DNA from 4 places in the Bradyrhizobium sp. 45 genome. Region 2 is predicted to be linked to each of the others. Evidence: predicted binding sites of a transcription regulator. Region 2 holds the regulator's gene; each other region holds the start of a gene.
The links. The regulator LexA, encoded in region 2, represses DNA repair genes until DNA is damaged. The targets are predictions, from matches to a motif close to TGTTCNNNNTGTGTTCNG.

Region 1 (7,112 bases), on a different contig from region 2:
CTTCACAACGCCCTATTCCTTCGTGAAGCTCTCGACTAACTGCAATTTGTGTTCGGCCACACGGCGGATGAGATCGTTCGTTACGCCAATGTAGAGCGTGTCGCCCATCTTGCTGGCGAGAATGTACACGTAGTAGCAGCGCCCGCCCATCTGCCGTCTCTGGGATACTGGGTCGCCCGGTCAAGCCGGGCGACGACAGTGTGTTCTATATTCTACTCCCCCGCCTGGAGCTTCCTCGGGAACAACTCGGCAGCGCCGGTCGCCACGAGATGCGGGGCTTCGGGGGCATCGCTCTTGCTGAAATCGAGCTCTTCGATGCGCCCCGCGCGCTTCTCGATCTTGTCGGCGGAGATCAGGATCTGGCGGACGTCCTCGTTCGCGTCGGCAAAGTGCTTCTGCAATTTCAGCACGCGATCGCGCAGGCGGCCGAGGTCGTCGCCGAGCTTGATCACTTCGGTCTGGATCTGGTCGGCGGCATCGCGCATGCGCGCGTCCTTCATGATCTGCTGCATCACCTGGATTGCGAGCATCAAAAGCGACGGCGACACCAGCACGACGCGGGCGCGATACGCCTTCTGGATCACGTCGTCGAAACCGTCGTGGATCTCGGCGTAGACCGATTCCGACGGCACGAACATCAACGCCATTTCCTGGGTCTCGCCGGCGACGAGATATTTTTCGGCGATGTCGCTGACATGCTTCATCACGTCACCGCGCAGCCGCTGCGTGGCGATGCGCTTTTCCTCGTCGGTGCGCGCATCATGCAGCGCGGTCATCGCCTCCAGCGGAAATTTCGCGTCGATGCAGAGCGGACGCTGGTCGGGCAGGAACACGACGCAGTCCGGACGCTTGCCGGTCGAGAGCGTGAACTGGAACTCGTAGGCGCCCTTCGGCAGACCGTCCTGGACGATCGCTTCCATCCGCGCCTGACCGAAGGCGCCGCGCGACTGCTTGTTGGCGAGCACGTCGCGCAGGGTCGTCACCTGCGTGGTGAGGTCGGTGAGGTTCTTGTGCGCGCTGTCGATGATGCCGAGCCGCTCGTGCAGCGCGTGCAGGCTCTCCATGGTGTTGCGGGTCGAGTGCTCCATGGACTGGCCGACGCGGTGGGTCACCGAATCCAGCCGCTCGTTGACCGCGCGCGCCATGTCGGCCTGGCGGCCGGCCAGCGTCTGGGTCATGGCGTCGACTCGCCCCGAAGCCTCGCTCTGGGCGTGCAGCATCTGGCTGATGCACTCCTCGAGCTCGTCGGCGCGGATGGCGTTGGCCATCGCGAGTTCCGCGCCGCGCCGCCCTGACCGCGCGATCACGACGGCAATCACGAGCAGCAGGATAAGGACCAGGGCGCCGAAGCCGATCAGCGCGTCCACGGTGCGCACCGGCCAGTCGCCAAGCATGAAAATGATCTCGTTCATGCCCCTGCTTCTAGCCGATTCGCTTCGAGACACGAACGAATAGCGAACATTTATGGTAAATGCTCTGTTAATTTTTATGGTTAACGAAACCTGAAGTTTTATGGTTAGCGGAGGGTTAACGGGGTTCCCGGCCGCATTGACCGCATCGAACGCGCGGCTTAAATCGCGGCCATGGCCCTCAGAGAAATCATCATCCTGCCCGACAAGCAGCTGCGTCTGGTCTCCAAGCCGATCGAGAAGGTCACGCCGGAGATCCGCAAGCTTGCCGACGACATGTTCGAGACCATGTACGACGCGCCCGGCATCGGGCTCGCGGCGATCCAGATCGCGCAGCCGTTGCGGCTGATCACCATGGACCTCGCCAAGCCCGACCAGGACGGCGAGACCAAGCCCGAGCCGCGCGTCTTCATCAATCCGGAAATCATCGCCTCTTCGGAGGACCTGTCGGTCTACGAGGAAGGCTGCCTGTCGATCCCCGAATATTACGAGGAGGTCGAGCGCCCTGCGAAGGTGCGGGTGCGCTACACCGATCTCGACGGCAAGGTGCACGAGGAGGACGCCGAAGGCCTCTACGCCACCTGCATCCAGCACGAGATCGACCATCTCAACGGCGTGCTGTTCGTCGACTATCTGTCAAAGCTCAAGCGCGACCGCGTGCTGAAGAAGTTCGAGAAAGCCGCCAAGCGCGCGGAGTGAGGTTCTCTGTCGATGCCCCTCCGCCTGATCTTCATGGGCACGCCCGATTTCTCCGTGCCGACGCTGCTCGAGCTCGTCGCGCATGGCCACGAGATCGCGGCCGTGTACACGCGCGCGCCGAAGCCCGGCGGACGGCGCGGGCTGCAATTGCAGCCGACCCCGGTGGAAGAGGCCGCGCGAAAGCTCGGTGTGCCCGTGCTGACGCCGAAGACTTTGAAAACGCCGGAGGCGCTGGAAGAGTTTCGCGCCTTTGACGCCGATGCGGCCGTCGTCGTCGCCTATGGCATGATCCTGCCGCAGGCGATCCTCGATGCGCCAAAGCTCGGCTGCTACAACCTGCACGCCTCGCTGCTGCCACGCTGGCGCGGTGCCGCTCCCATCAACCGCGCGATCATGGCCGGCGATGCCGAGAGCGGCGTGATGGTGATGAAGATGGATGTTGGCCTCGACACCGGCGACGTCGCTATGGCGGAACGGCTCGCGATCACGGACAACATGACCGCGCTCGATCTGCACGATCGTCTGTCGCGGCTCGGTGCCGATCTGATGGTGCGCGCCATGGCCGCGCTGGCGCGCGGCGGGCTTCAGCTGAAGCAGCAGAGCGAGGACGGCGTCACCTATGCCGCCAAGATCGACAAGGCCGAGGCGCGGATCGACTGGACCAGGCCCGCGCGCGAGGTGCTGCGCCATATCCACGGCCTGTCGCCGTTTCCCGGCGCCTGGGCCGAACTTGAGAATGCGCGGGTCAAGATCCTGCGCTGCGAGCTGGCGAAAGGCACGGGCGCACCCGGCGAGGTGCTCGACGATCACCTCACCATCGCCTGCGGCGAGGGTGCAATCCGTCTGATCGAGCTCCAGCGCGAAGGCAAGGCACGCATGCAGGCCGCGGACTTCCTGCGCGGCGTGCCGTTGAAGACCGGCGCCAAATTCACCTGACGCTGTCATACCCTGCGAAGGCGGGGTATCCAGTACGCCGAGGCTTCTCGGTCGAACGGATAGGCTGCGGAGTACTGGATTGCCCGGTCGAGCCGGGCGATGACAGCGAAACTGGACAAGATGCCCCGCTACAAGCTCACCATCGAATATGACGGCGCGCCGTTCTTCGGCTGGCAGGTGCAGGAGACGCTGCCCTCGGTGCAGGGCGCGTTGGAGGCCGCTGTGAAGGCGATGACCGGCGCGGATGCGCGCGTCCATGGTGCCGGCCGCACCGATGCCGGCGTGCATGCGCGCGGCCAGGTCGCGCATGTCGATGTCGGCAAGCAGTTTCCGCCGGGCCGTTTTCGCGACGGCTTGAATGCGCATCTGCGCCCGCATCCTGTCGCGGTGCTCGAAGCGGATATCGTGCCTGATAGTTTCGAGGCGCGCTTTTCAGCCATCAAGCGCCACTACCGCTACCGTATCGTCAACACTCGCGCCAATCTCGCACTCGATGCCGGCCACGCCTGGCGCGTGCCGCGCCGGCTCGACGCCGATGCGATGCATGCGGCGGCACAACGCCTGCTCGGCAAGCACGATTTCACCACCTTCCGCGACACCGAGTGCCAGGCCAGGTCGCCGGAGAAGACGCTCGATCAGCTCGACGTGCTGCGCGACGGGCGCGAGATCACCATAGTCACCTCGGCGCGCTCATTCCTGCACAGCCAGGTGCGTTCGATGGTGGGGTCGCTGATGTGGGTCGGCGAAGGCCGCTGGACCGCCGATGATCTCTCCGCAGCGCTCGCCGCACGCAACCGCGCCGCCTGCGGCATCGTCGCCCCGCCGGACGGGCTGTATCTGATGCAGGTGGATTACTGATGGGATGAGGGCGCGTACTCTCGCTACATCCCCCCACTGTCATGCCCCGGCTTGACCGGGGCATCCAGTAGCCGTGGCCTCTCGGCTCAGTCACTGTCGTCTCTGGAATACTGGATCGCCCGATCAAGTCGGGCGATGACAGCGGAGTGGGCAGGCGGAAGAGCCTACCCAAAATACCTCGCCAAAATCCCGCGATACACCTTGGTCAACCGCTCCAGGTCCCTGACCGGCACGCGTTCGTCGATTTGGTGCATGGTCTGGCCGACCAGGCCGAATTCGATCACCGGGCAATAGCTTGAGATGAAGCGCGCGTCCGAGGTGCCGCCTGAGGTCGACAGCTCCGGCTTGCGGCCCGTCACTTCTTCGATCGCGGACACCGCGAGATCGGTGAACGGGCCGGGCTTGGTCACGAACACGTTCGAGTTCGAGGGCTCCCAGACGATGCGGGCGCGAATGCGGTTGCCGCAGGCTTTTGTCAGCCGCATCTCGACCAGCTCGCGCAGGCTCGCCTGAGTGTGGTTGTCGTTGTAGCGGATGTTGAATTTTGCGCGCGCTTGTCCCGGGATGACGTTGTTGGCGGTGTTGCCGACGTCGACCGAGGTGAATTCGAGGTTGGAGGCCTGGAACTGCGCGCTACCATGGTCGAGCGGCTCGTCCGAGATGGCCACGATCAGCCGCGCGATATCAGGCACCGGATTGGCGGCGCGGTGCGGATAGGCGACATGGCCCTGCACGCCGTCGACATACAGCGTGCCGGATTGCGAGCCGCGGCGGCCGACCTTGATGGTGTCGCCGAGGGTCTCGACATTGGAGGGCTCGCCGAGCACGCAATGGTCGAATTTTTCGCCGCGCTCGGCCGCCCACTGCAGCAGCTTGATGGTGCCATTGATGGAGACGTCTTCCTCGTCGCCGGTGATCAGGAAGGAGATCGAACCTTTGCCGTCGCTGCGCGGCTTGCCGTCGTTCGCGGCCAGATGCTCCAGCACCGCGGCGACCGAACAGGCGATGCCGCCTTTCATGTCGACCGCGCCGCGGCCGTGCAGAAAGCCGTCCTTCACCTCGCCCGAGAACGCGCCGACGCTCCAGGCGCTCTCGTCGCCCGGCGGTACCACGTCGGTGTGGCCGGCAAAGGTGATGTGCGGCCCGTCAGTGCCGATCCGCGCAAAGAGATTGTCGACGTCGGCGGTGCCGGGCTCGCTGAAAGTCACGCGGTGGCATGTGAAGCCTGCCGCATTGAGGGCTTTTTCGAGCACGCCCAGTGCACCGGCATCGGCGGGGGTTACCGAGGGGCAGCGGATGAGATCGCGGGCAATCGAGAGAGCATCGGTCATGCGCCCCGCTTAACATGCATGCCGCCGGGTGGGCTAGCACTGGGCGGGACAAATTCGATCTCGCTCTGCTGGTCCCAGCTTTTCGTCGAAGGTGCGGGCGCGGAGCCATCTTCAAGGACGGCCAGTGGATCGGGGCCGAACCGGTTGTCGCCCGAGGTGCCGGGCACAATGAACATTTCCACGAGGCCCCAAAACCACGGAATGTGCACGGCCCAGGCGACGGCAAGAACCCAGTTTGAATTGGTGGGCAGCAGGTCCGAGAACTGGTCGAACAACGCAGGCACGACGAAGAACGGAACCAGCCACCAGCCGCTCCGGTCGCGATCGTGCAGCCGCTTGGTCGCGGTTGCGAGATAGATCCACAGGAATAGCAAAGTGCCGAACACTTTGAGGATGAGGGTCGCGCGATCGGCCGTAGCCAGCTGACGATAGGCCCTGGGATCGACCACGTTGAAGATGTCGTCGACACCGAAATCGAAGTCGACCTTGAAGTTGAAGGCGAAAGTTGCCGCCCCGTTCAGCACCTTGATGGCCTGGTCGATCATCCCGAGCATGCAGGCCAGCATCATGACGAGCAGCAGCGCCTGCCACAGCAGCGCGCGGTTGATGCGGCCGTCGAAGCGGAAGAGATACCAGATCCAGTCCATTCCAAAGGCTCCGGGCGGGAAAGGTCGCCCGGATGTTGGTCGCGATGGGGGGAGGGCGGGTTCGATGGACCCTCGGTGTCGTACGGCAGCTGGTGCCGCGAATCAATCCCGCAGCAGCTCGTTGATGCTGGTTTTGGAGCGCGTGCGCTCGTCGACGCGCTTGACGATGACGGCGCAGGCGGTGCTCGGGCCGATCTGGCCGTTCTTCATGGGCTTGCCGGGCAGCGCGCCGGGAACGACGACCGAATATTCCGGCACCTCGCCGATGAAGATCTCGCCGGTCTCGCGATCGACGATCTTGGTCGACGCCCCCAGGAACACGCCCATCGACAGCACCGCGCCCTTGCGCACGATCACGCCCTCGGCGACCTCGGAGCGCGCGCCGATAAAGCAATCGTCCTCGATGATCACGGGCTCGGCCTGCAGCGGCTCGAGCACGCCGCCGATGCCGACGCCGCCGGAGATGTGCACGCGCTTGCCGATCTGCGCGCAGGAGCCGACGGTCGACCAGGTGTCGATCATGGTGGATTCATCGACGTAGGCGCCGAGATTGACGAAGGACGGCATCAGCACGACGTTGCGGGCGATGAAGGCGGAGCGGCGCACGATGGAGCCGGGGACGGCACGGAAACCGGCATCCCGAAAGCGGTTCTCGCCCCAGCCGTCGAACTTCGAGGGCACCTTGTCCCACCAGGCCGCCTTGCCGGGGCCGCCGGAAATGGCGCCCATGTCGTTGAGGCGGAACGAGAGCAGCACCGCCTTCTTCAGCCATTGATTGACCTTCCACTTGCCGTCGGCCCCGCGCTCGGCAACGCGGGCCTCACCCTTGTCCAGAATCTCCAGCGCGTGATCCACGGCCTCGCGGACCTCGCCCCTGGTCGAGGTCGAGACGCCGTCGCGCGCCTCGAAGGCGCCGTTGATGGTGGATTCGAGGACGGACAGGGACATTTGGCGATCCTTGAGCAGCATTTGCGGGGAATTTGGATCGCTTTTTCGGGACTTGGAGCGAGAGAGTCAAGAACGCAGTCGGCCATGTCCCGGCGCGTTCGGACGCGCCCGGGACATGGCCGGCGGCTATTTTGATGTGCCCGCGAGATCGATGCCGTTCACGATACCCTCGCAGAGGCCGGCGAGCTCATTTCCGAGTTCGGTCAATGCCGGTGAACGGTAGCGCGCGAAGGCCATAGCCGGATCAAGCCATCGCAGTTCGGCTTGACCGTCTGGAAAGCCGA
Region 2 (7,112 bases):
TCATCTTGTTGACGGCCTGCTCGAGCGTCATGCCCTGCACGGCATCGCCGTCGATCTTGCTGATGAGGTCGCCCGACATGATGCCGGCCTTGGATGCCGGCGTGTCGTCGATCGGCGAGACGACCTTGACCAGCCCCTCCTCCATCGTGACCTCAATGCCGAGCCCGCCGAACTCGCCGGAGGTGGTCTCCTGCATCTCGGTCCAGGCCTTGTCGTTCATGTAGCGCGAGTGCGGATCGAGCGAGGTCACCATGCCGGTGATCGCGCCTTCGATCAGTTTGGCATTGTCAGGCTTCTCGACATAGCTCGCCTTCACCCGCTCGAACACTTCGCCGAACAGATTGAGCTTGGAATAGGCGTCATCCGCGCTCGCTGCCGCCCGTGCCGCCCAAACGCCGCCGTGCGGACTGGCTACCAAAAGGGTCAGACACGCTCCGGTGAGCGCGCCCAGTGGAAACAGCAGGGTTTTCCGCATGGATAGGCTGGCCTTTTTGCTTCGCGGTTCGGTGGGCTGGGAGCCGCCATGCAAATGGCGATCCAGCCTGCTTCTCACAATACCATTCTGGTTTCTTCAAGGCCGGGATGCCACGCCGGCGGGTACACCGTAAAAATCGGTTGGTCCGGACCTAAACTTTCGGCAACGTTGCAGGACCGGTTCGTGCGCAGCGGGGGTCGGCCGGCCGGCCCGCGCCTCGCAGCCATGCCATTTTAGGATGGTTTTGGCGCCCCGGACGGGTTAGGCGATCAGGGAAGGCTTCAAATTCTCGGGAGGATAACAATGAACGAAGCACCCCGCATCCAACCGGAAAGGAACGTCGAGCTCGGCGCCAGCACCGAGCCGTTCCAGAATCTGCATGAATTCATCCGGAAAGCCCGCGCCAACCTCAACCAGAATGCATGGGACTATATCGTCGGCGCGGCCGAGACCGAGACCACGATGCGTCGCAACCGCATGGCGCTGGACGAGATCGCTTTCCGCCCGCGCGTGCTGCGCGATGTTCGCAAGGTTACAGGTTCGGTCGAACAGTTCGGCCGCAAGATGCGCCTGCCCGTGGTCCTCGCCCCGGTCGGCGCGCTCGAGATCTTCGATCCGGATGGTGCGGCGAGCGTGGCACGCGCCTGCGGCACTTTCGGTGCGGCGCACATGCTCAGTTCGGTGTCCGAGCCCGGCCTAGAAAAGACCGCCGAAGCTGCGTCCGACGCGCTGCGGCTCTACCAGCTCTATGTGCGCGGCGATGACGCCTTCGTCGCCGACGTCGTCAGCCGGGCCGAGAAGAACGCCTACGCCGCCTTCTGCCTGACCGTCGACACCGCCCACTACAGCCGCCGCGAACGTGACATCGCCAAGCGCTACGTTCGCGAGAGCCGCTTGCGCGCCACCGGGGGCGATTACCAGAAGGGTCTGGAGTGGCGGACGGTGAAGATGATCAAGGACAAGTTCAAGATCCCGCTGATCCTCAAGGGCATCGCGACGCCGGAGGACGCGCTGATCGCGATCGATCACGGCGTCGAATGGATCTACGTCTCCAACCATGGCGGCCGTCAGCTCGATCACGGTCGCGGCGCCATGCACGTGCTGCCCGAGATCGTCGACGCCGTGAACGGCCGCGCCAAGATCATGGTCGATGGCGGTGTCTGTCGCGGCACCGACATCGTCAAGGCGATCGCGGCGGGCGCCGACCTCGTCGGCATCGGCCGGCTGCAATGCTGGGCGCTGGCGGCGGCCGGCGAAGCCGGCGTGGCGCGCATGCTGGAACTGCTCGAGGACGAAGTGCTGCGCTGCCTCGGCCTCTTGGGTGCGACCTCGTTCGCCGAGGTCAACAAATCCTGCCTGCACCAGGCGACCGCAACCAACGCGCCGAGTGTGTTCAGCGCGTTTCCGCTGTTCGACCACGAGCCGTATCGATACTGAGTGAAAGGACGCAGGTGACATCGCTCTCTCCCGGCAGCGCGGATGCGCTCCTGTTCGATCTCGGCCGCGTCGTGCTCGATATCGATTTCTCCAAGGCGATCGCCTGCTGGGCGGGACATGCCGGCTGCAAGCCCGAAGCCATCGTCGCGCGCTATGTGCGGGACAGCGAAGCCTATCGGTTGCACGAGATGGGGAAGATCAGCGATGAGGACTATTTCGCCTCATTGCGAGCCTCGCTCGGAATCGGCATTTCGGATGCGCAGTTCCTGGAAGGCTGGAACGCGATTTTCGCCGGCGAAATGCCTGACATCGCCGAGCTGCTGCCGCGCGCAGCGAAACAGATGCCGCTCTATGCTTTCTCCAACACCAACCGGCCGCACGTGGACCATTTCTCGAGGGAATATGCCGACCTCCTCGGCCATTTCCGCGAGCTGTATTTGTCGTCCAGCATCGGCCTGCGCAAACCGGATGCGGAGGCCTTCGACCACGTCGTTGCGGCGATCGGCGTGCCCGCCGGGCGCATCGTGTTCTTCGACGATCTTGCCGAAAACATCGAGGGAGCGCGCGCGCGCGGCTTGACGGCGGTGCATGTGACCTCGCCGCGTGACGTCGGGAACGCATTGAAGGCATTGGGCATTTGACGACGGTCCGTTGTCGCGAAACCCACGACGGCACGGCCCGACGGACCAATTTTGAAAAATTGAGGAACCGGATCACTTTGTACATTTTTATACAGAGTTCCGGGAACGGAATACCGCCTTCCGGACTCTTAGAGTCCGTCGGGACTTCTACGGACGGATGCATCATCGTGCTGGGCAAAACCTACCTCACCAAGCAGGCCTCTCTTCTTCTTGAATTCGCGAGGACAACTTCAGATTCGGACCTTTCCGCCAAGCTTGTGAGCAAGGCCGCCGACCTGAAATCCCAAGCCGACCCGCTGCCCGACAAGGATCAGGGATCCAAGGCGCCCGACGTAACTCCCGGGCAGGCAGGGAGCTGATCGATTCAGGCCATGGCGCGTTCTCGCCTTGCCATGATTTTCGTCGCTTCCATGACCACTCTCCTGCCGATCTGTGACCTCCTTCGGATCATGCCGCGACGCGCTTGATCCTGCCTTCCGGAACAATGTGAAGGGGCGGGATGACTGTGCCTGCTCAGCCGCTTTTGCCTCTGCGCCTGCGCTCGGCTAGAAGACGTGCGGAACATTCGCCCGAACGTGCCGAGCAGGAGTTTTCGCCGTGGCCTTGATGCCGGTTTCTGACGCGCTTGCCGCGGTGCTGGCGGGTGCAGAGCCGCTGCCGGAAGAAATGATTTCCCTCGACGAGGCCTACCATCGCGTGCTCGCGCGTGACGTCGTGGCGCGGCGCACGCAGCCGCCGCAAGCGATGTCGGCGATGGACGGCTACGCGGTGCGCGCGGCCGACGCCGCGACGATCGATTCGGAGCTCACCGTCATCGGCGAAGTCGCAGCGGGCCGACCGTTCGAGGGGACGGTCGGAGCCGGCGAGGCCGTGCGGATCTTCACCGGCGGCGTCGTTCCCTTTGGCGCGGACGCCGTCGTGATCCAGGAGGACACGGTCGCCGCCGGCAAGCGCATCACGATCAAGGAAGCCGCGATCGCCGGCCGGCACATCCGCCCCGCCGGCGTCGATTTCCGCGAGGGCGACGTGCTCCTGCGCAAGGGAAGCCGTCTGACCGAGCGAGACCTCGCGCTCGCCGCCGGGATGAATCATCCGCACCTTGCCGTTGTCAGGCGTCCGAAGGTCGCGATTCTCGCCACCGGCGACGAGCTGGTGATGCCGGGCACCACGCCCGGCCACGGCCAGATCGTCTATTCCAACGGCTACGCCCTGCACGCGCTCGCCCGCAGCGAGGGCGCCGAGACCATCGACCTCGGTATTGCCGCCGACACGCTCGAGGCCACCACCGCCGGCATCCGCCGCGCCCGCGAGAGCGGCGCCGACGTCCTGATCACGACCGGCGGCGCATCGGTCGGCGACCACGATCTGGTCCAGCAGGCACTGCGGGACGAAGGCATCGCGATGGCGTTCTGGAAGATCGCGATGCGGCCAGGCAAGCCGATGATGCACGGGCGACTCGGCGCAATGGGTGTGATCGGCCTGCCGGGCAATCCCGTATCGTCCTACGTGTGCGCTTTCCTGTTCATGGTGCCGCTGATTCGCGCCCTGTCGGGCCGTTCAGTGATTCACCATCGCCATGAACGCGCCGTGCTCGGCCGCGACGTCGGCGCCAACGACCAGCGCGAGGACTATCTGCGCGCGCATCTTGAGGAGCGTGACGATGGCACACGCGTCGTTGTTCCCGTCAATCATCAGGACTCTTCGCTGCTTGCGAATCTCGCTGCAGCACAGGTACTTCTCGTCCGCGCACCATTCGCGCCGAAGGCCGAAGCCGGCACGGCTTGCGAAGTGTTGCGGCTCCCCGTCTGAGCGCCCCCGCAACGCGCGTTCCGCGCACTTTGCTCTGTTCACGGTAAATTAAGCAGTTGCGGAACATGTATCGAACATATAGTGTCTGTTCATGATTTGTTTCGAGCATGCAGCGGCTTATGGCCGAATTCAGCGTCTCGGAATCGGACGACATCAACCGGGGGACTTTGGTCGAGATGTTAACGCGCAAACAATACGAGCTTCTGCGGTTCATCAGTGAACGTCTGAAGGAAAGCGGCGTGCCGCCCTCCTTCGACGAGATGAAGGATGCGCTCGATCTGCGCTCGAAGTCGGGCATCCATCGCCTGATCACGGCGCTCGAGGAGCGTGGCTTCATCCGACGCCTGCCCAACCGCGCCCGTGCGATTGAAGTCATCAAGCTGCCGGAGCTCCAGGCAGCCGCTGGCAGCCGCCGCGGCTTCACGCCGAGCGTCATCGAGGGCAATCTCGGCAAGGTGCGTGCGAGCGCGAGCCTGCCCGCTGACGAGGGCGAACGTCCCGTCGCGGTGCCGGTGATGGGCCGCATCGCGGCCGGCACGCCGATCGAGGCGTTGCAGACCCGCAGCCATACTATCAGCGTACCGCCTGACATGCTCGGCTCGGGCGAGCATTACGCGCTGGAAGTGCGCGGCGACTCGATGGTCGAAGCCGGCATTCTCGACGGCGACATGGCCCTGATCCAGCGCAACGAGAGCGCCGATACCGGCGACATCGTGGTGGCGCTGATCGACGACGAGGAAGCGACGCTGAAGCGCTTCCGCCGTCGCGGCGCCTCGATCGCGCTCGAGCCCGCCAACGCGGCCTATGAGGTCCGCATCCTGCCGCCCAACCGGGTGAAGATTCAGGGCAAGCTGATCGGGCTTTACCGGAAGTACTGATACCGGGAGTCTTTCTATCGGCAGTACTTCATATCGGAAGCACTTCATGCCGGAGGTGCTTGGCGCCTCGCGCGCTTCCGATCGGCATCGCCGGTCAGAGATTGGAGCGGATCATCGTCCGCTCCGGCTGGATAGCCTTTCTGGTTCTGCACAGACTATCCGGCCCCTCCTCCAACGCTGGCTCCTCGCCACGCCGACGAAGCAGCACCGCTTCAAGCAGCACCGCTTCGCGGCTCGGTTGTTCGAGGAAACAGCGACCAGCGGTCAAGTTCGGCCGTTGCAGCCAAGTTGGCAATGTTCGCGTACGCGCCTCCCGAATGCATCGCGGCGAGCTTTGTTCCTATTGAATTCGGGAAAGATAATGTGATCGCGGCTTGCGGAAGCCAGCCGCAGATTTGCCCACAACCAAGCACAGCGTTCGTGCTTCCACTCTGATAGAGGCCTGCGCCTCGATAAGAGACGCGGGTTGCTATCCCAGCATGAGGAGCACCCGATGTGTGACTACAGCCTACATGCCGTCGCGTCGCGCCCCGCCGAAGTCGGCGAGACGATCGTCACGACAAGCTTCCGCGGCACCTCGACGCGCGGCTTCGCCTCTGCAGCCGATCCGTCCGTCGCCGTCTGCCTGCTGCCGGGGACGGAGCTCGCCTTCGCCGACGACGTCCGCTACGACAATCGCTGGATCTGGACGCGCACCATCAATTCCCGCGTCGGCAAGTTCGGCAAGATCGATCCGCACGTTCCCGACCGCCATCATGATGCGATCGAATTCCCCGACGGCAAATACGTGCTGGTGACGCAGCTCGTCGAAGGCCAGCGCGCGACGGTGCTGCAACTGCCGGTGACTCAGTCGGTCACCGAGCGCGAGCACAAGGCGCAGATCACCGCCGACAGGCAGCCGACCGTCACGCACCTGCCGATCGGCTGACAGAGCCGCCCTCCGGCTACGAGGTCGGAGGTCAGGATTGAATCGCCATCGCCGGCCGTGGCCGGCGAGATGGTGTGGTTTGCGCCCCGCGAATCCGAACGGACGCACCGAACCACTGCGTTGCTCCGCACCATCAGATCAATCGTCGGCTTGCAGGTCGGTGTCCGCCGGCGTTGCGTCCTTGATGCGAGGCGCGGTCGACTTTGGCGCGAGGCTGCCGTCGAAATCACCCTCGCCGGCGCCGGCCGGCAACCAGGGGCGGCTCGTGCCTCTCGCCCTCACTGCCTGAACCACAAAACCGTCACCACGCTGCGTCAGCGCCAGCGCGCTCTGGCTGGCGAGCCGCTGCCGATCGACCACCATCGCCGCGCAATCGGGCGGCGCGGGACGAGTCGTCACCACCAGGGCGGCCCGACTGCAATCGTCTGCGAGAGCGTCGACGCGCAGTGCCAGCGCGACCAGCCTCCCGTCGGCCAGTGGCGTCACGCAGCCGGATTCGTCGCAGGACACGCCATCGGCAAGCGAGGCTCTGCCCGCATCGCGCGGATCGGCGTCGGCAGCGAGCCATTCCTTGAGCAGAAAGCCGTCCTTGTTCGTCCTGATCAGGTGCAGATATCCGTCCCTGCCCCGCACCGCGACGCTCGCGCCATCCCCGGCAATCAGGATGTCGGGCTGCCGCGCCGACAGTCCCCAGAGGATCGCTGCCAGCAGCACCAGGGCGCCGGACCAGCGCAGCGGCGTGCGCAACAAGCCGAGCACAATGATTCCCAGGCTCGCCGCGATCAGCGGCGCGATCCCGAACGCCGGGATGCGGCCCACCGCGCCCGGCAAGGCCGCGACCCAGCGCGAGACCGCGACCATCCACTCGATGCCAATCCCCATCAGCCACCAGAACACGCTGTCCAGCCCGAACGGCGCAGCAAGCAGCCCCAACAGCCCCGCCG
Region 3 (7,112 bases), on a different contig from region 2:
CAGCCGGCGCGCGATCAAGGAGGCCTCGATGCCGTCGGCGATCAGCAGGATCGACTTGCCGGTGAGATCGGGGACGGGGAACGCCGTCTGTTCTGCGCCAGCGTGCGCTGGCGCGAGCGGAATCGCGACCTCGAAGGTCGAACCCTTGCCCGGCTCGCTCGTGAGCGTGATGCGGCCGCCCATGCGCTTGACGATGCGCTCGCTGATGGCGAGACCGAGGCCGGTGCCGCCATAGGTGCGGGCGACGCGTTCGTCGGCCTGCTCGAATTCGCGGAAGATGCGCTGTTGCGCGTCGGCTGCGATGCCGATGCCGGTGTCGCGCACCAGAAAACTGATCTCGTTCGGCCAGATGCCGAGCTCGACGATCAGCGCGACGCCGCCGCTCGCAGTGAACTTGATGGCGTTGCCGGCGAGGTTGAGCAGCACCTGGCGCAGCCGCGCGGCGTCGCCGACCACTTCGAGCGGCAGCCGCTCGTCGACATAGGCGGCGATCTCGAGCTGCTTCGCCTGCGCGCGCGGCGCGAGCAGCTCGGTGATGTCCTCGATCAGGGCCGAGAGCGAAAAGGGACGCTGCTCGAGATCGAGCTTGCCGGCTTCGATCTTGGAATAGTCGAGCAACTCTTCGATCAGCGCCATCAGCGCTTCGCCGGAGGTCTTCACGGCCTTGGCGTAGGTCGACTGCTCAGGCGTCAGCGTGGTGTCGAGCAGCAGCCCGCCCATACCGATGATGCCGTTCAGCGGCGTGCGGATCTCGTGCGACGCCATCGCCAGGAAGCGCGATTTGGCCCGGTTGGCGGCGTCGGCCTGATCGCGGGCGTCGGACAGCGCGCGCTCGGTCTCGGTGCGGTCGGTGACGTCGCGTCCGACGCTCTGCAATTCGGCGGGCTGGCCGGCGTCGAGGCGAACATAGCCTTCGCGCCAGGCGATCCAGCGCGCGCCGAGCGGGGTTGTGATCTTCTGGTCGTGAATGCGCGTGCCGTTGCTCTCGCGGGCGCTGTCGCCCTGCTCCAGCACGGCGAAATCAAAGCGCGTGCCGACCAGCGCGCCGCGCGCCTGTCCGGCAAGCGCGCAATAGGCGTCGTTGGCGAAGGTGATGCAGCCATTTGTGTCGCGCAGCACGATCAGATCGCCCTGCTGTTCGAACAGGCTGCGGGCGCGTTCTTCCGCTTCCTTCAGCTCCCAATTGCGGTCGATCAGCGTTTCGTTGTGGGCAGCCAGCGCCCGCATCCGCTTGTTGACGAAGCGCAGGCGCATGCTGAGCGTGGCGAGGCCGAGGCAGGCGAGCGCGAACAGGAAGCTGACGCCGATCGCAAATGCATTGGGATCGTAGCCGGACGTCTCGGACCGGCTGCCGGAGACAAACCCATAGGCGCCGCCGAAGGTCGCCGAGAAGATCATGAAGGAGCGGATCGCAAAGGCGATTCGGGGGTGCTGTCGCCTGAAGCGGCGCATGCGCACCTTGATCCGGAACGTCCGACCCATCGCCACCGACCCGACTGTTTTCTTAAAACGCTACGCTCGCTGTAAACGACGATGTGCCGCCGACCTTGCGAACAGTTTGAGGCCCTGCGACCGCCTCCAAACAGGGTTGACGAGGCGTTAACGGCGCAAAGCGACGCGGCTCAAAGCGAGGCGGCCTGGAGACGGCGGTGGCCGCCGCGGGCGCCGACGATCAGCGCCGCCGCCTCGCGCTGCGAGAAGGTTTTCGAGCGCACATAGACACGGTAATCCGCCGGCCCCTCGGTGGAGAGATAGATCACCTGACCGCCGTCGACGGGCTGCGCGGCAATCGAGATCAGGCGAGTCGAGGGGTTGGCCTGGCAGGACTCCGATTCCGAGCCGAGGCCGTCGTCGACGACGGCGAAGTCGGCCGCGTCCGCATCCTCGGTGATCTGAACCCGCACCGTGGCGCGCGCGGGATCATCGGTGAAGGCGACATGCACGCCGGCGGTCCAGAACAGCGACGTCAGCTCGACCGAGGTGTCGCCGAGGGCGATGCAGGGATGCGAGACCGATCCGATCTCGCTTCGGGCAAACACCGCGGCCGCCAACAGGGGAACAACCGACGCCAGGATCTTGAAACGCAACATGACGCGCTACTCGCCGGGCCCGGTACGGGGAACTGATGGGCCTTATGGTTTGCAGAGCGTAAAGGAAACTCGTTACCGCCGGGTTGATGCCGGTATCCGGGGATGAGGATCTCAGTCGGTCAGGCGCTTCTGTTCGTTTTTCGCTCGACTTCAGTGAGAACCAAATAGCTGTTTTTGCCGAAGCTGATCGCCCACAGCGCCGCCCAGGCACCCCACCTGTTCCTGACCTCGATCTCGACGGTTTGGCCGGGAGTGGTGCGAACGACGAGCGGCTGGCTCCTGCCCCAATCAATGGTCGCCTCGATCGTGCAGGCGCCGGCCGGCAGCGTGATCTCCAACACGCCGTTGCGCGCAAGCTTCCCAACGCTGGTCCCGTTGACCCACAGCTCGTATGACCTCAGCCAATCAGCGTATTGGGACGCACGAACAAATCTGATGGTGCAGGCATTGGCGTCGGTCATAGCTTCACTCTCGGGGAACGTGCTGTTCGTCAGGAAGATGCCGCGGGCGTATCGGTCAGGCGATCTGGCGCACATCCTCCGCGAGTGCGCGGTAGGACAAGGCCTCGGCGAGATGCAGCCGGCCGATCCTGTCCGCATGATCGAGATCGGCCAGCGTGCGCGCCACCCGCAACACGCGGTGATAGCCGCGCGCCGACAGCCGCATGGTCTCGGCGGCGTCGCGCAGCAGCTTCTGGCCTTGCGCATCCGGTTTGGCAATCTCCTCCAGCACCGAGGCCGGCGCTTCGGCATTGGTGCGAACCTTCGGCAGGCCGGCGTCCGCGTAGCGGGCGAGCTGGATATCCCGCGCCGCCGCCACGCGCGCGGCGACTTCGGCCGAGCCCTCTGCGGGCGGCGGCAGGATCAAATCGGCCGCGGTCACCGCGGGAACCTCGATGCGCAAATCGATGCGGTCCATCAGCGGCCCCGAGATGCGGGCCTGGTAGTCGCCCGTGCAGCGATCGATGCGGCCGCGCTTGCAGGCATAGCCGGGCTCGAACGCATTGCCGCAGCGGCAGGGATTCATCGCCGCGACCAGCATGAAGCGTGCGGGATAGGTGACGCGGTGATTGGCGCGGGACACCGAGACCTCGCCGTTCTCCAGCGGCTGGCGCAGCGAATCCAGCACGCGCGGATCGAATTCGGGGAGCTCGTCGAGGAACAGCACGCCCTGATGCGCGAGCGAGATCTCGCCGGGCCGGGCGCGCATGCCGCCGCCGGTGAGCGCAGCCATGCTGGCGGAATGATGCGGCGAGCGAAACGGCCGCCGCGCCGTCAGTGCGCCGCCCTCGATCTCGCCGGCAACAGAGGCGATCATCGAGACCTCGAGCAACTCGCCCGGTGACAGCGGCGGCAGGATCGAGGGCAGGCGTGCCGCCAGCATCGATTTGCCGGCGCCGGGCGCGCCGATCATCAGCAGGTGATGGCCGCCGGCGGCCGCGATCTCCAGCGCCCGCTTGGCGCTCTCCTGGCCCTTGATGTCGCGCAGGTCGAGCGGCGAGCTTGCTGCTTCATGCACCTTCGGCACAGGCCGCGACAGCACCTGCGTTCCCTTGAAATGGTTGGCTATCTGGATCAGCGAACTTGCGGCGATGATCTGGATGTCCGGGCTCGCCCATGCCGCTTCCGAGCCGCAAGCCGCCGGACAAATCAGCCCCTCCTCGCGCACATTGGCGCCGATCGCGGCGGGAAGAACACCGGCCACCGGCGCGATCGATCCGTCGAGGCCAAGCTCGCCCAGAACGGTGAAGCCGGACAGCGCATCCGGAGGGATCGCGCCGATCGCCCCCATCAGGCCGAGCGCGATCGGCAGGTCATAATGGCTGCCCTCCTTGGGCAAATCGGCGGGCGCGAGATTGACGGTGATCCGCCGCGCCGGCAGCGCCAGCCCCGAGGCGATCAGCGCCGAGCGGACCCGCTCGCGCGCCTCCGACACCGCCTTGTCCGGGAGACCGACGATCGCGAAGGCCGGCAGACCGGGCGCGACCTGCACCTGCACGTCGACCGCGCGGGCCTCGATCCCCTCAAAGGCGACGGTAGAAACCCGCTGAACCATGCCCGAACCAGCCTGCCCTTTTGCACAATTAGGGGTAGCAGAGCGGGCCAATTCTTGCAAGAACAATACAGGAACGGGTCGAGGGGCGCCGGAAGGTCCTAACCAATCGTAAACACGACGAAGACACTACGCCTCGAATGCAAGCTGCTCTGCTCAGCACATTCCAACGAATGTCCGCTACTCCTAGGGGTGCGGGATGGGCCGTGGTCTAACGGGTGAACAATTCAAATGCTTGCAAATCGCCGGAGAAGCGAACGACGGATGTGCACGCGGCTCGCCAAGATTCATTTTGGCGCGGGTTCGCTGCCGCGGGACTGCACGATCACGGATATTTCGGATGGCGGCGTGAAAGTCGTGGCGGAATTTCTGGAAGTGCCGCCGCAATTCACCATCATCTTCGCGCCCGACTATTCCCGGCAGTGCCGCCTGCGCTGGCGCATCGGCTGCGAGTTCGGCGCTGAATTCACCGACTGAGCTTTCGGAAGCGCCCCGCCTTAACGGGACTTTAGCGTTAATCGGTAAGCATCTCTGATCAGTCGCCGAGTGATCAGAGTATGTCCAAGCGTTTGTCCGTCGCCTCTCTTCCGGCGAGATATCTGTTTTCCGCGCTTCTGATCCTGGCCCTCGGCGGCTGTCAGACAACCGGCATCGAGGACATCACCGGCGCGCTCGGCGGAAAGTCGGACACGGCTGGCAGGGCCGAGGCCAAGCCGGACGTGAAGCCGGACATGGATGCGCTGCGCGAGCGCTATCGCGCCAAGCCTGGCGATCCCAACGTCGCGCTCGAATACGGCAAGGCGTTGCGCCAGACCGGCCAGCGCGCGCAGGCGCTCGCGGTGCTGGAGCAGGCCGTGCTCGCCCATTCCAGCAACAAGGCGCTGCTCGCCGGCTACGGCCGTGCGCTCGCCGACAGCGGCAGTTTCCAGCAGGCGTTCGACGTCCTCGGCCGCGCGCATTCGCCCGAGGATCCCGACTGGCATATCCTGTCGGCGCAAGGCGCCGCGCTCGATCAGCTCGGTCGCAACGAGGAGGCGCAGCAATATTACGCCGCCGCGCTGAAGATCGTGCCGGACGAGCCGTCGGTGCTGTCCAATCTCGGACTGTCCTACATGCTGCAGAACAATCTGCCGCGGGCTGAGGAAACGATGCGCCGGGCGCACGAGCGCAATCCCGCCGATTTCCGCGTGCGCGCCAATCTCGCGCTCGTGCTGGGACTCGAAGGAAAGCAGGCCGAGGCCGAAGCCATCGTGAAGGCGGACCTGCCGCCGGATCAGGCGGCGGCCAAGGTCACGGCGCTGCGGCAGTTGCTGGTGAAGAAGCAGCAGCGGGCGGAGAAGTAACTCGCTCGCGCGCGTCAGGATGCCGTGTCAGGAAGCCTTGGTCCGAACGCCTTGCTCAGAACGCCTTGCTCAGGATGCCTTGCGATGCGGGGCTGACCCGCGACCCGACCTGCCCTTCAGCTTCTTCAGCAGCGGCCCGAGCAGCGAGCGCTTCGGCTTCTTCACTTCGCCCCGCCCGGCGAGGCGGTTCGCCATGTTCTGGAACAGCTCGGTGGTGCGGTGGCTCTTGGAGACCTCCGCGATCATCTGGCCGTTGTTGGCCGCGGTCGAGAACAGCTTCGAATCGAACGGGATCACCGCGATCGGCTGGCTCTCCATGGTCTTGGCGAAGGCCTTGACCTCGATCTCCGCCCGCTTGGGCATGCCGACCTGGTTGATGCAGTAGAGCGGCGGCCGGTCGTTCGGCCGCGCCGCCTTCAAGACGTTCAGCATGTTCTTGGTGTTGCGCAGGTTCGCAAGATCGGGCTCGGCCACGATGACGATGTCGTCCGCGTTGACCAGCGCGCGACGGGTCCAGCCCGACCATTGATGGGGAACATCGAGCACGATGCAGGGCGTGGTCATGCGCAGCGTGTCGAACACCGCGTCAAAGGCCTCCGCGCCGAAATCGTAGACGCGGTCAAGGGTGGCGGGCGCAGCAAGCAGGCTGAGACGCTCGGTGCATTTGGAGAGCAGACGCTCTATCAGGGCCGTGTCCGGCCGATCCTGCGACAGCACCGCATTGGCGATGCCTTGCACCGGGTCCTGGTTGTAGTCGAGACCCGCGGTGCCGAAGGCGAGGTCGAGATCGATCACGACGGAATCGAGCGCGAGGTCGCGGGCGATGGTCCAGGCCACATTGTGCGCGACGGTGGAGGCACCGACACCGCCCTTGGCCCCGACCACCGCGATGACGCGGCCGGTGATGATGGTTTCGGACGCCGAGAACAGGCTGCAGATCGAGCGGACGACGTCGAGCGTTTCGACCGGTCCCACCACATAGTCGTTGACGCCGCGGCGGACCAACTCGCGATAGGGCGCGGTGTCGTTGGGATTGCCGATCACGACCACACGGGTGCCGGGATCGCAGACGCCGGCGAGGTCGTCGAGGCCCTCGAGGATGTCGCGGGTGCCGTCGGATTCGATCACGATGACGTTCGGCGTCGGCATCGTTTCATAGACTTCGATTGCCGCCGCGAGGCCACCGTCCTTGGCCGTGAGATGCGCCTTGGCGAGACGGCGATCCTGCCCGGCCGCGGTCACCGCGGCGAGCGTCTGCGCGGTCTCGCAAAAGGCTTGCACGGAGATGCGAGGAACCGGCGCAATGTGTTCCTCGGGGTGCTGCGGATCGTCCGCTTCTTCGTCGTGGACGCGTGTCATCTGCCTGTATCGCTGAGTTTGGCCTTGTCGGCGTCTGGATTGCTGCTCGCGATCGGCGTGCCCTTGCGATAGCGCTCGAAGGCCATGTCACGCCGTGCGTTATAGACCGGCGTCTCGGACCGCGGCTGCTCCAGGTCGGCCGGATTGTCGATCATGGCCGCGAGGTTGCGCTGGCTGGCGCAGCCCAGATTGAAATAGGGCCGGTTCTCGTTGTAGCCGGGGTCGAGGATGGAGGGGCCGATATCTTCCGGCCACAGCCCGCAGGGGC
Region 4 (7,112 bases), on a different contig from region 2:
CGTCGGCGACCGTGGCGCCGCCCTCGGTCTCGTCGCTATCGCCCTCGGCGTCCGCATCGGCCTCGCCTTCGGCGGCTTCGGACTTGGCGCCAGTGCGGCGCGGGCTCTTGGCGAGCTGGGCCTCGATCTCCTTGACCGCTTCGGTCTCGGTCGAGTGCTGCACCACCGCGATCTCGCGGGAGAGACGGTCGAGCGCTGCTTCATAGAGCTGGCGTTCGCTGTAGGACTGCTCGGGCTGCGACTCGGAGCGATAGAGGTCGCGCACGACTTCCGCGATAGCGACGATGTCGCCCGAATTGATCTTCGCTTCGTATTCCTGGGCGCGGCGCGACCACATGGTGCGCTTGACGCGGGCACGGCCCTTGAGGGTCTCGAGCGCACGCTTCACCAGCGCGGGGTCGGAGAGCTTGCGCATGCCGACATTGGCGACCTTGGCGGTCGGCACGCGCAGCGTCATCTTGTCCTTGATGAAGTTGATGACGAACAGCTCGAGCTTCGCGCCGGCGATCTCCTGCTCCTCGATGGCCAGAATCTGGCCGACGCCGTGAGCGGGATAGACGACGAATTCGTTGGCCTTGAAGCCCTGACGCTGGGTCACAACCTTCTTTTCCTCGACCTTCGGCGCAACAGCCGCGGGCTTCACGGCCGGCTTGGCGGCAGCAACAGGGGCCTTGGCAGGAGCAGCAGCAACAGGAGCCTTTGCGGCGGGCTTGGCAGCGGGAGCCTTGGCAACAGCGGGCTTGGCGGCGGGCTTGGCGGCAACAGGCTTGGCAACGGTCGCTTTCGCGGCCGGCTTGGCAGTCTTGTTAGGCATTGCGCTTCTTTTGTTCTTCGAGGACTTTGCAGCCGGCGCCTTCGTCGCGGTCCGACCCTTGGATGCGCTACGGCTGGCCGCGGCGACTTTCTTGGCGTCCTTATGGGAAGCCTTCGCTGAAGTACTCTTTTTACGCGTTTTCTGTGACACAGCCTGCGCGCGGAAACTGCCACGCCCCTGTTCGACATTTGGTTTCACGGGAACCCAACGGGGCCGACGGGGCTAACCAGGGTTCGGCTCAATGTGCCCAATATAGCACATTTCCCGCAAAAATCAATGATTTAGGGGTGTTAAGGCCTAGTTTTCGGCGGTAAGGCCGCTAATAGGGTTAAGTTTGACCCGAATTAGTCGCCGGAGCCGGGGTTCGGCGAGAAATACTTGTCGAACTTGCCCTCCATGCCGTCGAAATCCTTGGCGTCGTCGGGTGATTCTTTCTTCTGGGTGATGTTCGGCCAGCTCTTGGCGTAGTCGGCGTTGACCGTGAGCCACTTTTCCAGGCCCGGTTCCGTGTCCGGCTTGATGGCATCGGCGGGGCATTCCGGCTCGCACACGCCGCAGTCGATGCACTCGTCAGGATGGATGACGAGCATGTTCTCGCCCTCATAGAAACAGTCGACCGGGCAGACCTCGACGCAGTCGGTGTACTTGCACTTGATGCACGCTTCAGTGACGACGTAAGTCATCCAACGCTCCGAAAAGCTCTTTTAAAAGTCGCGGCTTGCGTAGCGCGGATGGCCCGGCGCCGCAAGCTCAGGAACGGCCGATCATGACGGCTTTATGCGCTTGATCGACCAAGAAATGAATTCAAAGCGCAATTAATTGCGCTGAGAACTTGGCGGGCCTTCACCGAGCTCTTCGTAGAGCACACGGGCCGAGGCGGCGTCGCCGCGGCGCTCGTTGAAGGCGATGACTTTCAAGACGCGCACGGTGCGATCGAGCGCGATGGTGAGCACGTCGCCGATCTTGATCGCATGCCCCGGCGATTTCTCGCGTGCACCGTTGACGCGATCATGGCCGGACTCGACAAGCGCGGCCGCGGAGGTGCGCGCCTTCACCACCCGCGCGTGCCACAGCCATTTGTCGATGCGCTGCCGCTCGGTCGTGGGCTCACTCCTTACGCCCGGACAGCTGCTCCTTCAGCGCAGCGAGCTTCGCGAACGGCGAGTTCGGATCGACCGGACGATCGCGCTCGCGCGGGGTGGCGCTCGATGCGTAGGGACGCAGCGACGGTCCGCCCTGGCGGTCGCGGCCCTTGTCGCGGTCGCGGCCACGGTTATCGCGGCCCTTGTCGCGATCGCCGCCGAACTTGCCCTTGTTGCGGTCCTTGTTGTCGCGGTCCTTGTTGCCGCCATTTTTGCCCTCGAAGCGGCGGTTCTTGTCGTCGCGGCCCTCGGGACGCGGCGCAGCTTCGGCGCTACCTTCTCGCGGCTTGCGGAAGTCCCTGCCACCATCTCGACGATGACCGCCGCCATGGCGATGGCGCTCACCGCGCTTCTCGCCGTCGGCGGCAGGCTGGGCTTCGCCTTCGGCAGGCGCAGCGCCGGCTTCAGCGCCCGCCTGTGGACGCGGCTGGTGATGACGCTGGTTGCGATGGCGCTCGTGGCGCGGCTTGCGATCATCGTGACGGCCCGCGGGACGCCAGACCTCGATGAGCTCGGGCTCGGCGGGCGCGGCCGCGGCTTCCACCGGCGCTGCCGCATCGGCCGACGCAGCGGCTTCAGTTGCAGCGGTCTCTGCAGGCGCGGTTTCGGCAGGTGCGGTTTCGACAGCTTCAGCGGGGGCAACAGGCTCTTCCGCAGGTGGCGCGATGCCGGGAGCGTCTTCCGGCGTGACGGAAGCTTCGAGCGCCGGCTCGTCATGCGCGGGCTCGTCGTGCTGCTCCATCCCGGGCGCGTCTTCGACGGTCACAGGCTCGGCAGCGGCTTCGATCGCGGCATCCGCAGGGGTTGCGGCGTCCTCGACCGGCGTTTCGGTTGCGGGCGTCTCTTCGCTGGAGGCTTCAGCAACAGGCGCCTCAGCAATAGGCGTCTCGACAACAGCCGCGGCGGGCTTCGCCGGCAGCGGCGGGCGCTTGTCCATGCGATAGCCGAGCGCACGCAGCACGGAGGCAAAGTCTTCGCCGGCGGAGCCGGTGAGCGAGGTCATCGCCTGCGTCACCACAAAGCTGCGGCCGTCGAATGCCCCGGCGGGCTTTTCGCCAGACGCGTTCTCGCGCCAGGCCAGCGCCGGACGGATCAGATCGGCCAGGCGCTCGAGGATATCGACGCGCACGGCGCGCTCGCCGGCCTGCTTGTAGCCGAGCACGCGATAGGCATCGCGCGGCAGCTGCTTGTCGACCGGGAACGAGGTGCGGCCCGAGCTCGCCAGATGCTGCGCGCCCGACAGCGCGGAGGGATCGACATTGTCCTGCTTCAGCGCCCAGAGCAGCGCGGCCAGCGCACGCCCGGCCGGCTTGAGCAGGCCGGGGAAATAGAGGTGATAGGCGCCGAAGCGGACGCCGTATTTGCGCAAGGTCGCGCGCGAGGGCTGGTCGAGATCCTTCAGCTCGTTGGCGATCTTCGGGCGCTCCAGCACGCCGAGCGCCTCGACGAGCTGATAGGCGATGCCGCGGGCGATGCCGGTGACGTCCTCGGCCTTGCTGAGCTCGAACAGCGGCCCGAGCAGCTTTTCGATATGCGTCTTGAGCCAGAGCTCAAGCCGCGCCTGCACCTTGTCGCGGGGGGCGCCCGTGAGGCGTTCGTCGGAGATGATGCGGATGCGCGGATGCAGCGCTTCCTCTGCGGCAGACAGCCGCGCCACGGCGTCGCCGGTCCAGCGGATGATGCCTTCCGAGGTCAGCACGAACTGCTCGTCCGGTGCGTTGCCCAGTTTTTCGGCGCGCGCGTTGATCTCGCCGGCGAGCACGGCCTGCGCTGCAGCCTGCAACGCTTTCGCATCGGAGCCGGCTTCCGCCGCATCCGGTGCAAAGGTGAAGCCATCGAGGCGGCCGATGACATGGCCTTCGACGATGACTTCGCCGGTCTTGCCGATTTCCGTATTCAAGCTCGTGTTCTCCCGCAGGCGGCGCATCAATACACTGGTCCGGCGATCAACGAAACGCTCAGTCAAGCGTTCATGGAGCGCATCCGATAATTTATTTTCGACCTCGCGGGCGATCCCCTGCCAGCGTTCGGGGTCTTTCAGCCAGTCGGGGCGATTGGCGACGAAGGTCCAGGTGCGAATCTGCGCGATCCGGGCCGACAGCGTGTCGATATCGCCGTCAACGCGGTCGGCCTGGTCGATCTGGGTCCTGAACCAGGCGTCGGGGATGCATCCCTTCCGCATCAGGAAGCCGTACAGCGTCGTCACCAGCTCGGCATGGGCGGCCGGCGACAGCTTTCGATAATCCGGGACCTGGCAGGCCTCCCACAGCCGTTCCACGGCGTCCTTGCCATGCGCGACATCGCGCACCTCGGCGTCGCGGGCGGCGTGGTCGAGCACGCGCATGTCCTCGGCAATCGGCGCGCGCGTCAGCGCCTCGTGGCCGGGGGCCAGGTTCAGCGAGACCTGGAGCGCGCCGAGGGAAGCAAAATCCAGCTTCGAATTGCGCCATTGCAAAACCTTCACGGGATCGAAGGTGTGGTTCTGCAGCGCATTGACGAGCTCGGGCTCGAACGGGCCGCAGCGGCCGGTGGTGCCGAAGGTGCCGTTGCGGGTGGCGCGGCCGGCGCGGCCGGCGATCTGAGCGAATTCGGACGGCGTCAGGCGGCGGAACTGGTAGCCGTCGTACTTGCGGTCGGAGGCAAAGGCGACGTGGTCGACGTCGAGATTGAGGCCCATGCCGACGGCGTCGGTGGCGACGAGGTAATCGACCTCGCCGTTCTGGAACATCGCGACCTGCGCGTTGCGGGTGCGCGGCGACAGCGAACCCAGCACCACGGCGGCGCCGCCATGCTGGCGGCGGATCAGCTCGGCGATGGCGTAGACCTCGTCGGCCGAGAAGGCGACGATGGCGGTGCGGCGCGGCTGCCGCGTGATCTTGCGATCACCCGCGAATTCCAGCTGCGACAGGCGCGGCCGCGTGATCATGGAGACGCCCGGCAGCAGCCGCTCGATGATCGGGCGCATGGTCGCAGCGCCGAGCAGCAGCGTCTCGTCGCGGCCGCGGCGATTGAGGATGCGATCGGTGAAGACGTGGCCGCGTTCCAGATCGGATGCGATCTGCACCTCGTCGACGGCAAGGAACGAGACGTCGAGATCCCGCGGCATCGCCTCGACGGTCGAGACCCAATAGCGCGGCGCTTTCGGCTTGATCTTCTCCTCGCCGGTCACGAGCGCGACGGCGTCGGGGCCGACCCTTGCTGCGATCTTGTTGTAGACCTCGCGCGCGAGCAGGCGCAGCGGCAGCCCGATCATGCCGGAGGGATGCGCGAGCATCCGCTCGATGGCGAGATGGGTCTTGCCGGTGTTGGTGGGACCAAGCACCGCAGTGACGCCGGCGCCGGGAAGCCGCTCGGAAGCGAAGGGGGAGGAGGAAAAAGGCATCTGGGGGATTAGGTAATGGCGATTGGGGCGAATGTCAGTGCTGTTTTGGGGCGGTGGCGCGAAGGGCTCGCCTCACACACTGCTGTCCTCGCCCGGCTCGACCGGGCGATCCAGTATTCCAGAGGCGGCGCAGATCAAACCGAGAGGGCGCGGCGTACTGGATGCCCCGGTCAAGCCGGGGCATGACGGCGGAGAATGCGGCGCCTCTCCCTGAACCCAGCGCAACTGTCTCACTTTGCGACGCTTTTCCCGTTGGCTTTAAGCTTCGGAACGAGTTGAGAACGAATCGCGGCCGAATCGCTGACTCCCCCTTGAGTCCTGTTCCGTTCACGCAAGATGTCGCGGGAGGCTTGTGGGTTCGCACTAGATGGAGTTTTGCTCCGCCGCACAAGCGACGTTTCGATGGCGGATTCGTTAAAGCTGGGGACGGCGCGGAGTCGAATCAGAATCGGGGAGGAGTCAAATGGATTCCCGGTTCTCGACCCCCTCCAAACAAAATGCGCGAAAACAACCCCATGCACAGTAGGCATGTTGTTGAAATCATTGATGTTTATTTTCACCAAAAGGGAGGTCCGTAGCCCGCATGGAGCGGAGCGCAATGCGGGGGCCGAAGCAAAGAACCCCGGATTACGCTGCGCTCCATCCGGGCTACGGCAGCGGGGCTACGGCACCCAGCCCTACTGCGTCTTCGCGACCTTGGGCGGCTGGGCGCTGGTGATGAAGCTGGTTGCTTCCAGCATGGCCGGCCCGAGCGGGGTCGGCACTTTCAGCCAGAACGGGACCAGGATGCGCGTGCCGGCGATCGGTGCGAACGCGACCTCGATGTTGCGCTGGGCGGCGAGATATTTGATCACCGGACGGTCGGGGATGTAGCCGGCGATGGGCACGAAATAGAGCGAGCAGACCACGACCTGGCCGTGATAGCCCTTCTCCGCCTTCACGTTCTCCATGCGCTTGAAATCGAGCTTGAGCTCGTAGCGCATGCGGCCGTCGAACACGGCGGCGCTGCCGTGGCAGGCGTCCGCCGACAGCACGTCGCCGGTGCCGGATACGCGCACCAGCGAGGCCGTCATCGGGTCCCAGACGCCGCGGCGATGCGCGTCGGTGACGACGATGCGGTCGGGATCGACCGGCGGCTCCGGCAGGATGGCAAAATCCTTCACATTGCCCTTGTCGAGCGTGATGCGGATCTCTTCGGTCTTCTTCGAGGTGGTGGTGGAGGCCTGATAGCCGGTCGCGACCAGCGCGCCGTTGACCACGCGGCCCTGCGAGGCGCCGGTGCCGGACCCGCCCGCGAAGGATTTCAGCAGCCCCGAGGTGCCGCCGGAGGCCGCGGCCGCGAACACATCGTCCTGGATGTCGATGTTCCAGGCGCCCTTGCCGACGGGAATGCCCGCCAGCGTCGCCTCATATTGCGCCTCGAGCTTGCCCTGCGCCGCCGCGGGCTCCGCCGCCCACGCCAACACCAGCCCGCCAAGGGCCGCCATGACCCAGCGGCCGGCAGAGCGAGGATGGCTTACGCGCGGATTCCTCGCGCGCCGCTCCGCTGAGCGCAGCTCTTTTGGGCGCAGGCTCGGCGCAAGATGAGGCGTTGTGAGCACGAAACAATCCAATCGGGGCGCGAACGGTTGTTACTTAAGCCAAATACCGCGCCAAGCAATGCGTCCGGGCCTGTCGGCGTCCGGAACTCCACCGGACTTTTCGGGCGCGAATACGCCCTTTATGTGATGGTAAGGCGCGATAATCATTGCCGTTTTGGTGATCGGGGGTGGGA

Region 1: a site for LexA is predicted at 1,444-1,461, ahead of rmuC (DNA recombination protein RmuC). Genes of this name have one in related genera too.
Region 3: a site for LexA is predicted at 4,204-4,221, ahead of IVB42_RS01205 (YifB family Mg chelatase-like AAA ATPase). Genes of this name have one in related genera too.
Region 4: a site for LexA is predicted at 5,605-5,622, ahead of IVB42_RS20665 (helicase-related protein). Genes of this name have one in related genera too.

What each region holds. Positions count from the first base shown of each region.
Region 1 covers NZ_JADPIX010000122.1:168,751-175,862, forward strand. Annotated here, with positions in the region: partial or broken gene IVB42_RS21055 (GIY-YIG nuclease family protein) at 1-150, opposite strand, end outside; gene rmuC (DNA recombination protein RmuC) at 213-1,412, opposite strand; gene def (peptide deformylase) at 1,584-2,108, shown strand; gene fmt (methionyl-tRNA formyltransferase) at 2,121-3,044, shown strand; gene truA (tRNA pseudouridine(38-40) synthase TruA) at 3,165-3,902, shown strand; gene dapE (succinyl-diaminopimelate desuccinylase) at 4,067-5,233, opposite strand; gene IVB42_RS21085 (DUF805 domain-containing protein) at 5,230-5,880, opposite strand; gene dapD (2,3,4,5-tetrahydropyridine-2,6-dicarboxylate N-succinyltransferase) at 5,983-6,828, opposite strand; gene IVB42_RS21095 (DUF302 domain-containing protein) at 6,955-7,112, opposite strand, start outside.
Region 2 covers NZ_JADPIX010000100.1:134,937-142,048, forward strand. Annotated here, with positions in the region: gene IVB42_RS15580 (S41 family peptidase) at 1-475, opposite strand, end outside; gene IVB42_RS15585 (alpha-hydroxy acid oxidase) at 779-1,912, shown strand; gene IVB42_RS15590 (HAD family phosphatase) at 1,927-2,553, shown strand; gene IVB42_RS15595 (hypothetical protein) at 2,721-2,912, shown strand; gene glp (gephyrin-like molybdotransferase Glp) at 3,151-4,362, shown strand; gene lexA (transcriptional repressor LexA) at 4,539-5,240, shown strand; gene IVB42_RS15610 (hypothetical protein) at 5,734-6,168, shown strand; partial or broken gene IVB42_RS15615 (ComEC/Rec2 family competence protein) at 6,307-7,112, opposite strand, start outside.
Region 3 covers NZ_JADPIX010000006.1:136,294-143,405, forward strand. Annotated here, with positions in the region: gene IVB42_RS01190 (PAS domain-containing hybrid sensor histidine kinase/response regulator) at 1-1,482, opposite strand, end outside; gene IVB42_RS01195 (hypothetical protein) at 1,623-2,090, opposite strand; gene IVB42_RS01200 (hypothetical protein) at 2,210-2,551, opposite strand; gene IVB42_RS01205 (YifB family Mg chelatase-like AAA ATPase) at 2,607-4,145, opposite strand; gene IVB42_RS01210 (PilZ domain-containing protein) at 4,374-4,619, shown strand; gene IVB42_RS01215 (tetratricopeptide repeat protein) at 4,700-5,485, shown strand; gene IVB42_RS01220 (AAA family ATPase) at 5,555-6,844, opposite strand; gene IVB42_RS01225 (pilus assembly protein CpaD) at 6,841-7,112, opposite strand, start outside.
Region 4 covers NZ_JADPIX010000122.1:90,268-97,379, reverse strand. Annotated here, with positions in the region: gene IVB42_RS20680 (CarD family transcriptional regulator) at 1-814, opposite strand, end outside; gene fdxA (ferredoxin FdxA) at 1,159-1,497, opposite strand; gene IVB42_RS20670 (RNA-binding S4 domain-containing protein) at 1,630-1,899, opposite strand; gene IVB42_RS20665 (helicase-related protein) at 1,922-5,338, opposite strand; gene IVB42_RS20660 (DUF3108 domain-containing protein) at 6,016-6,825, opposite strand.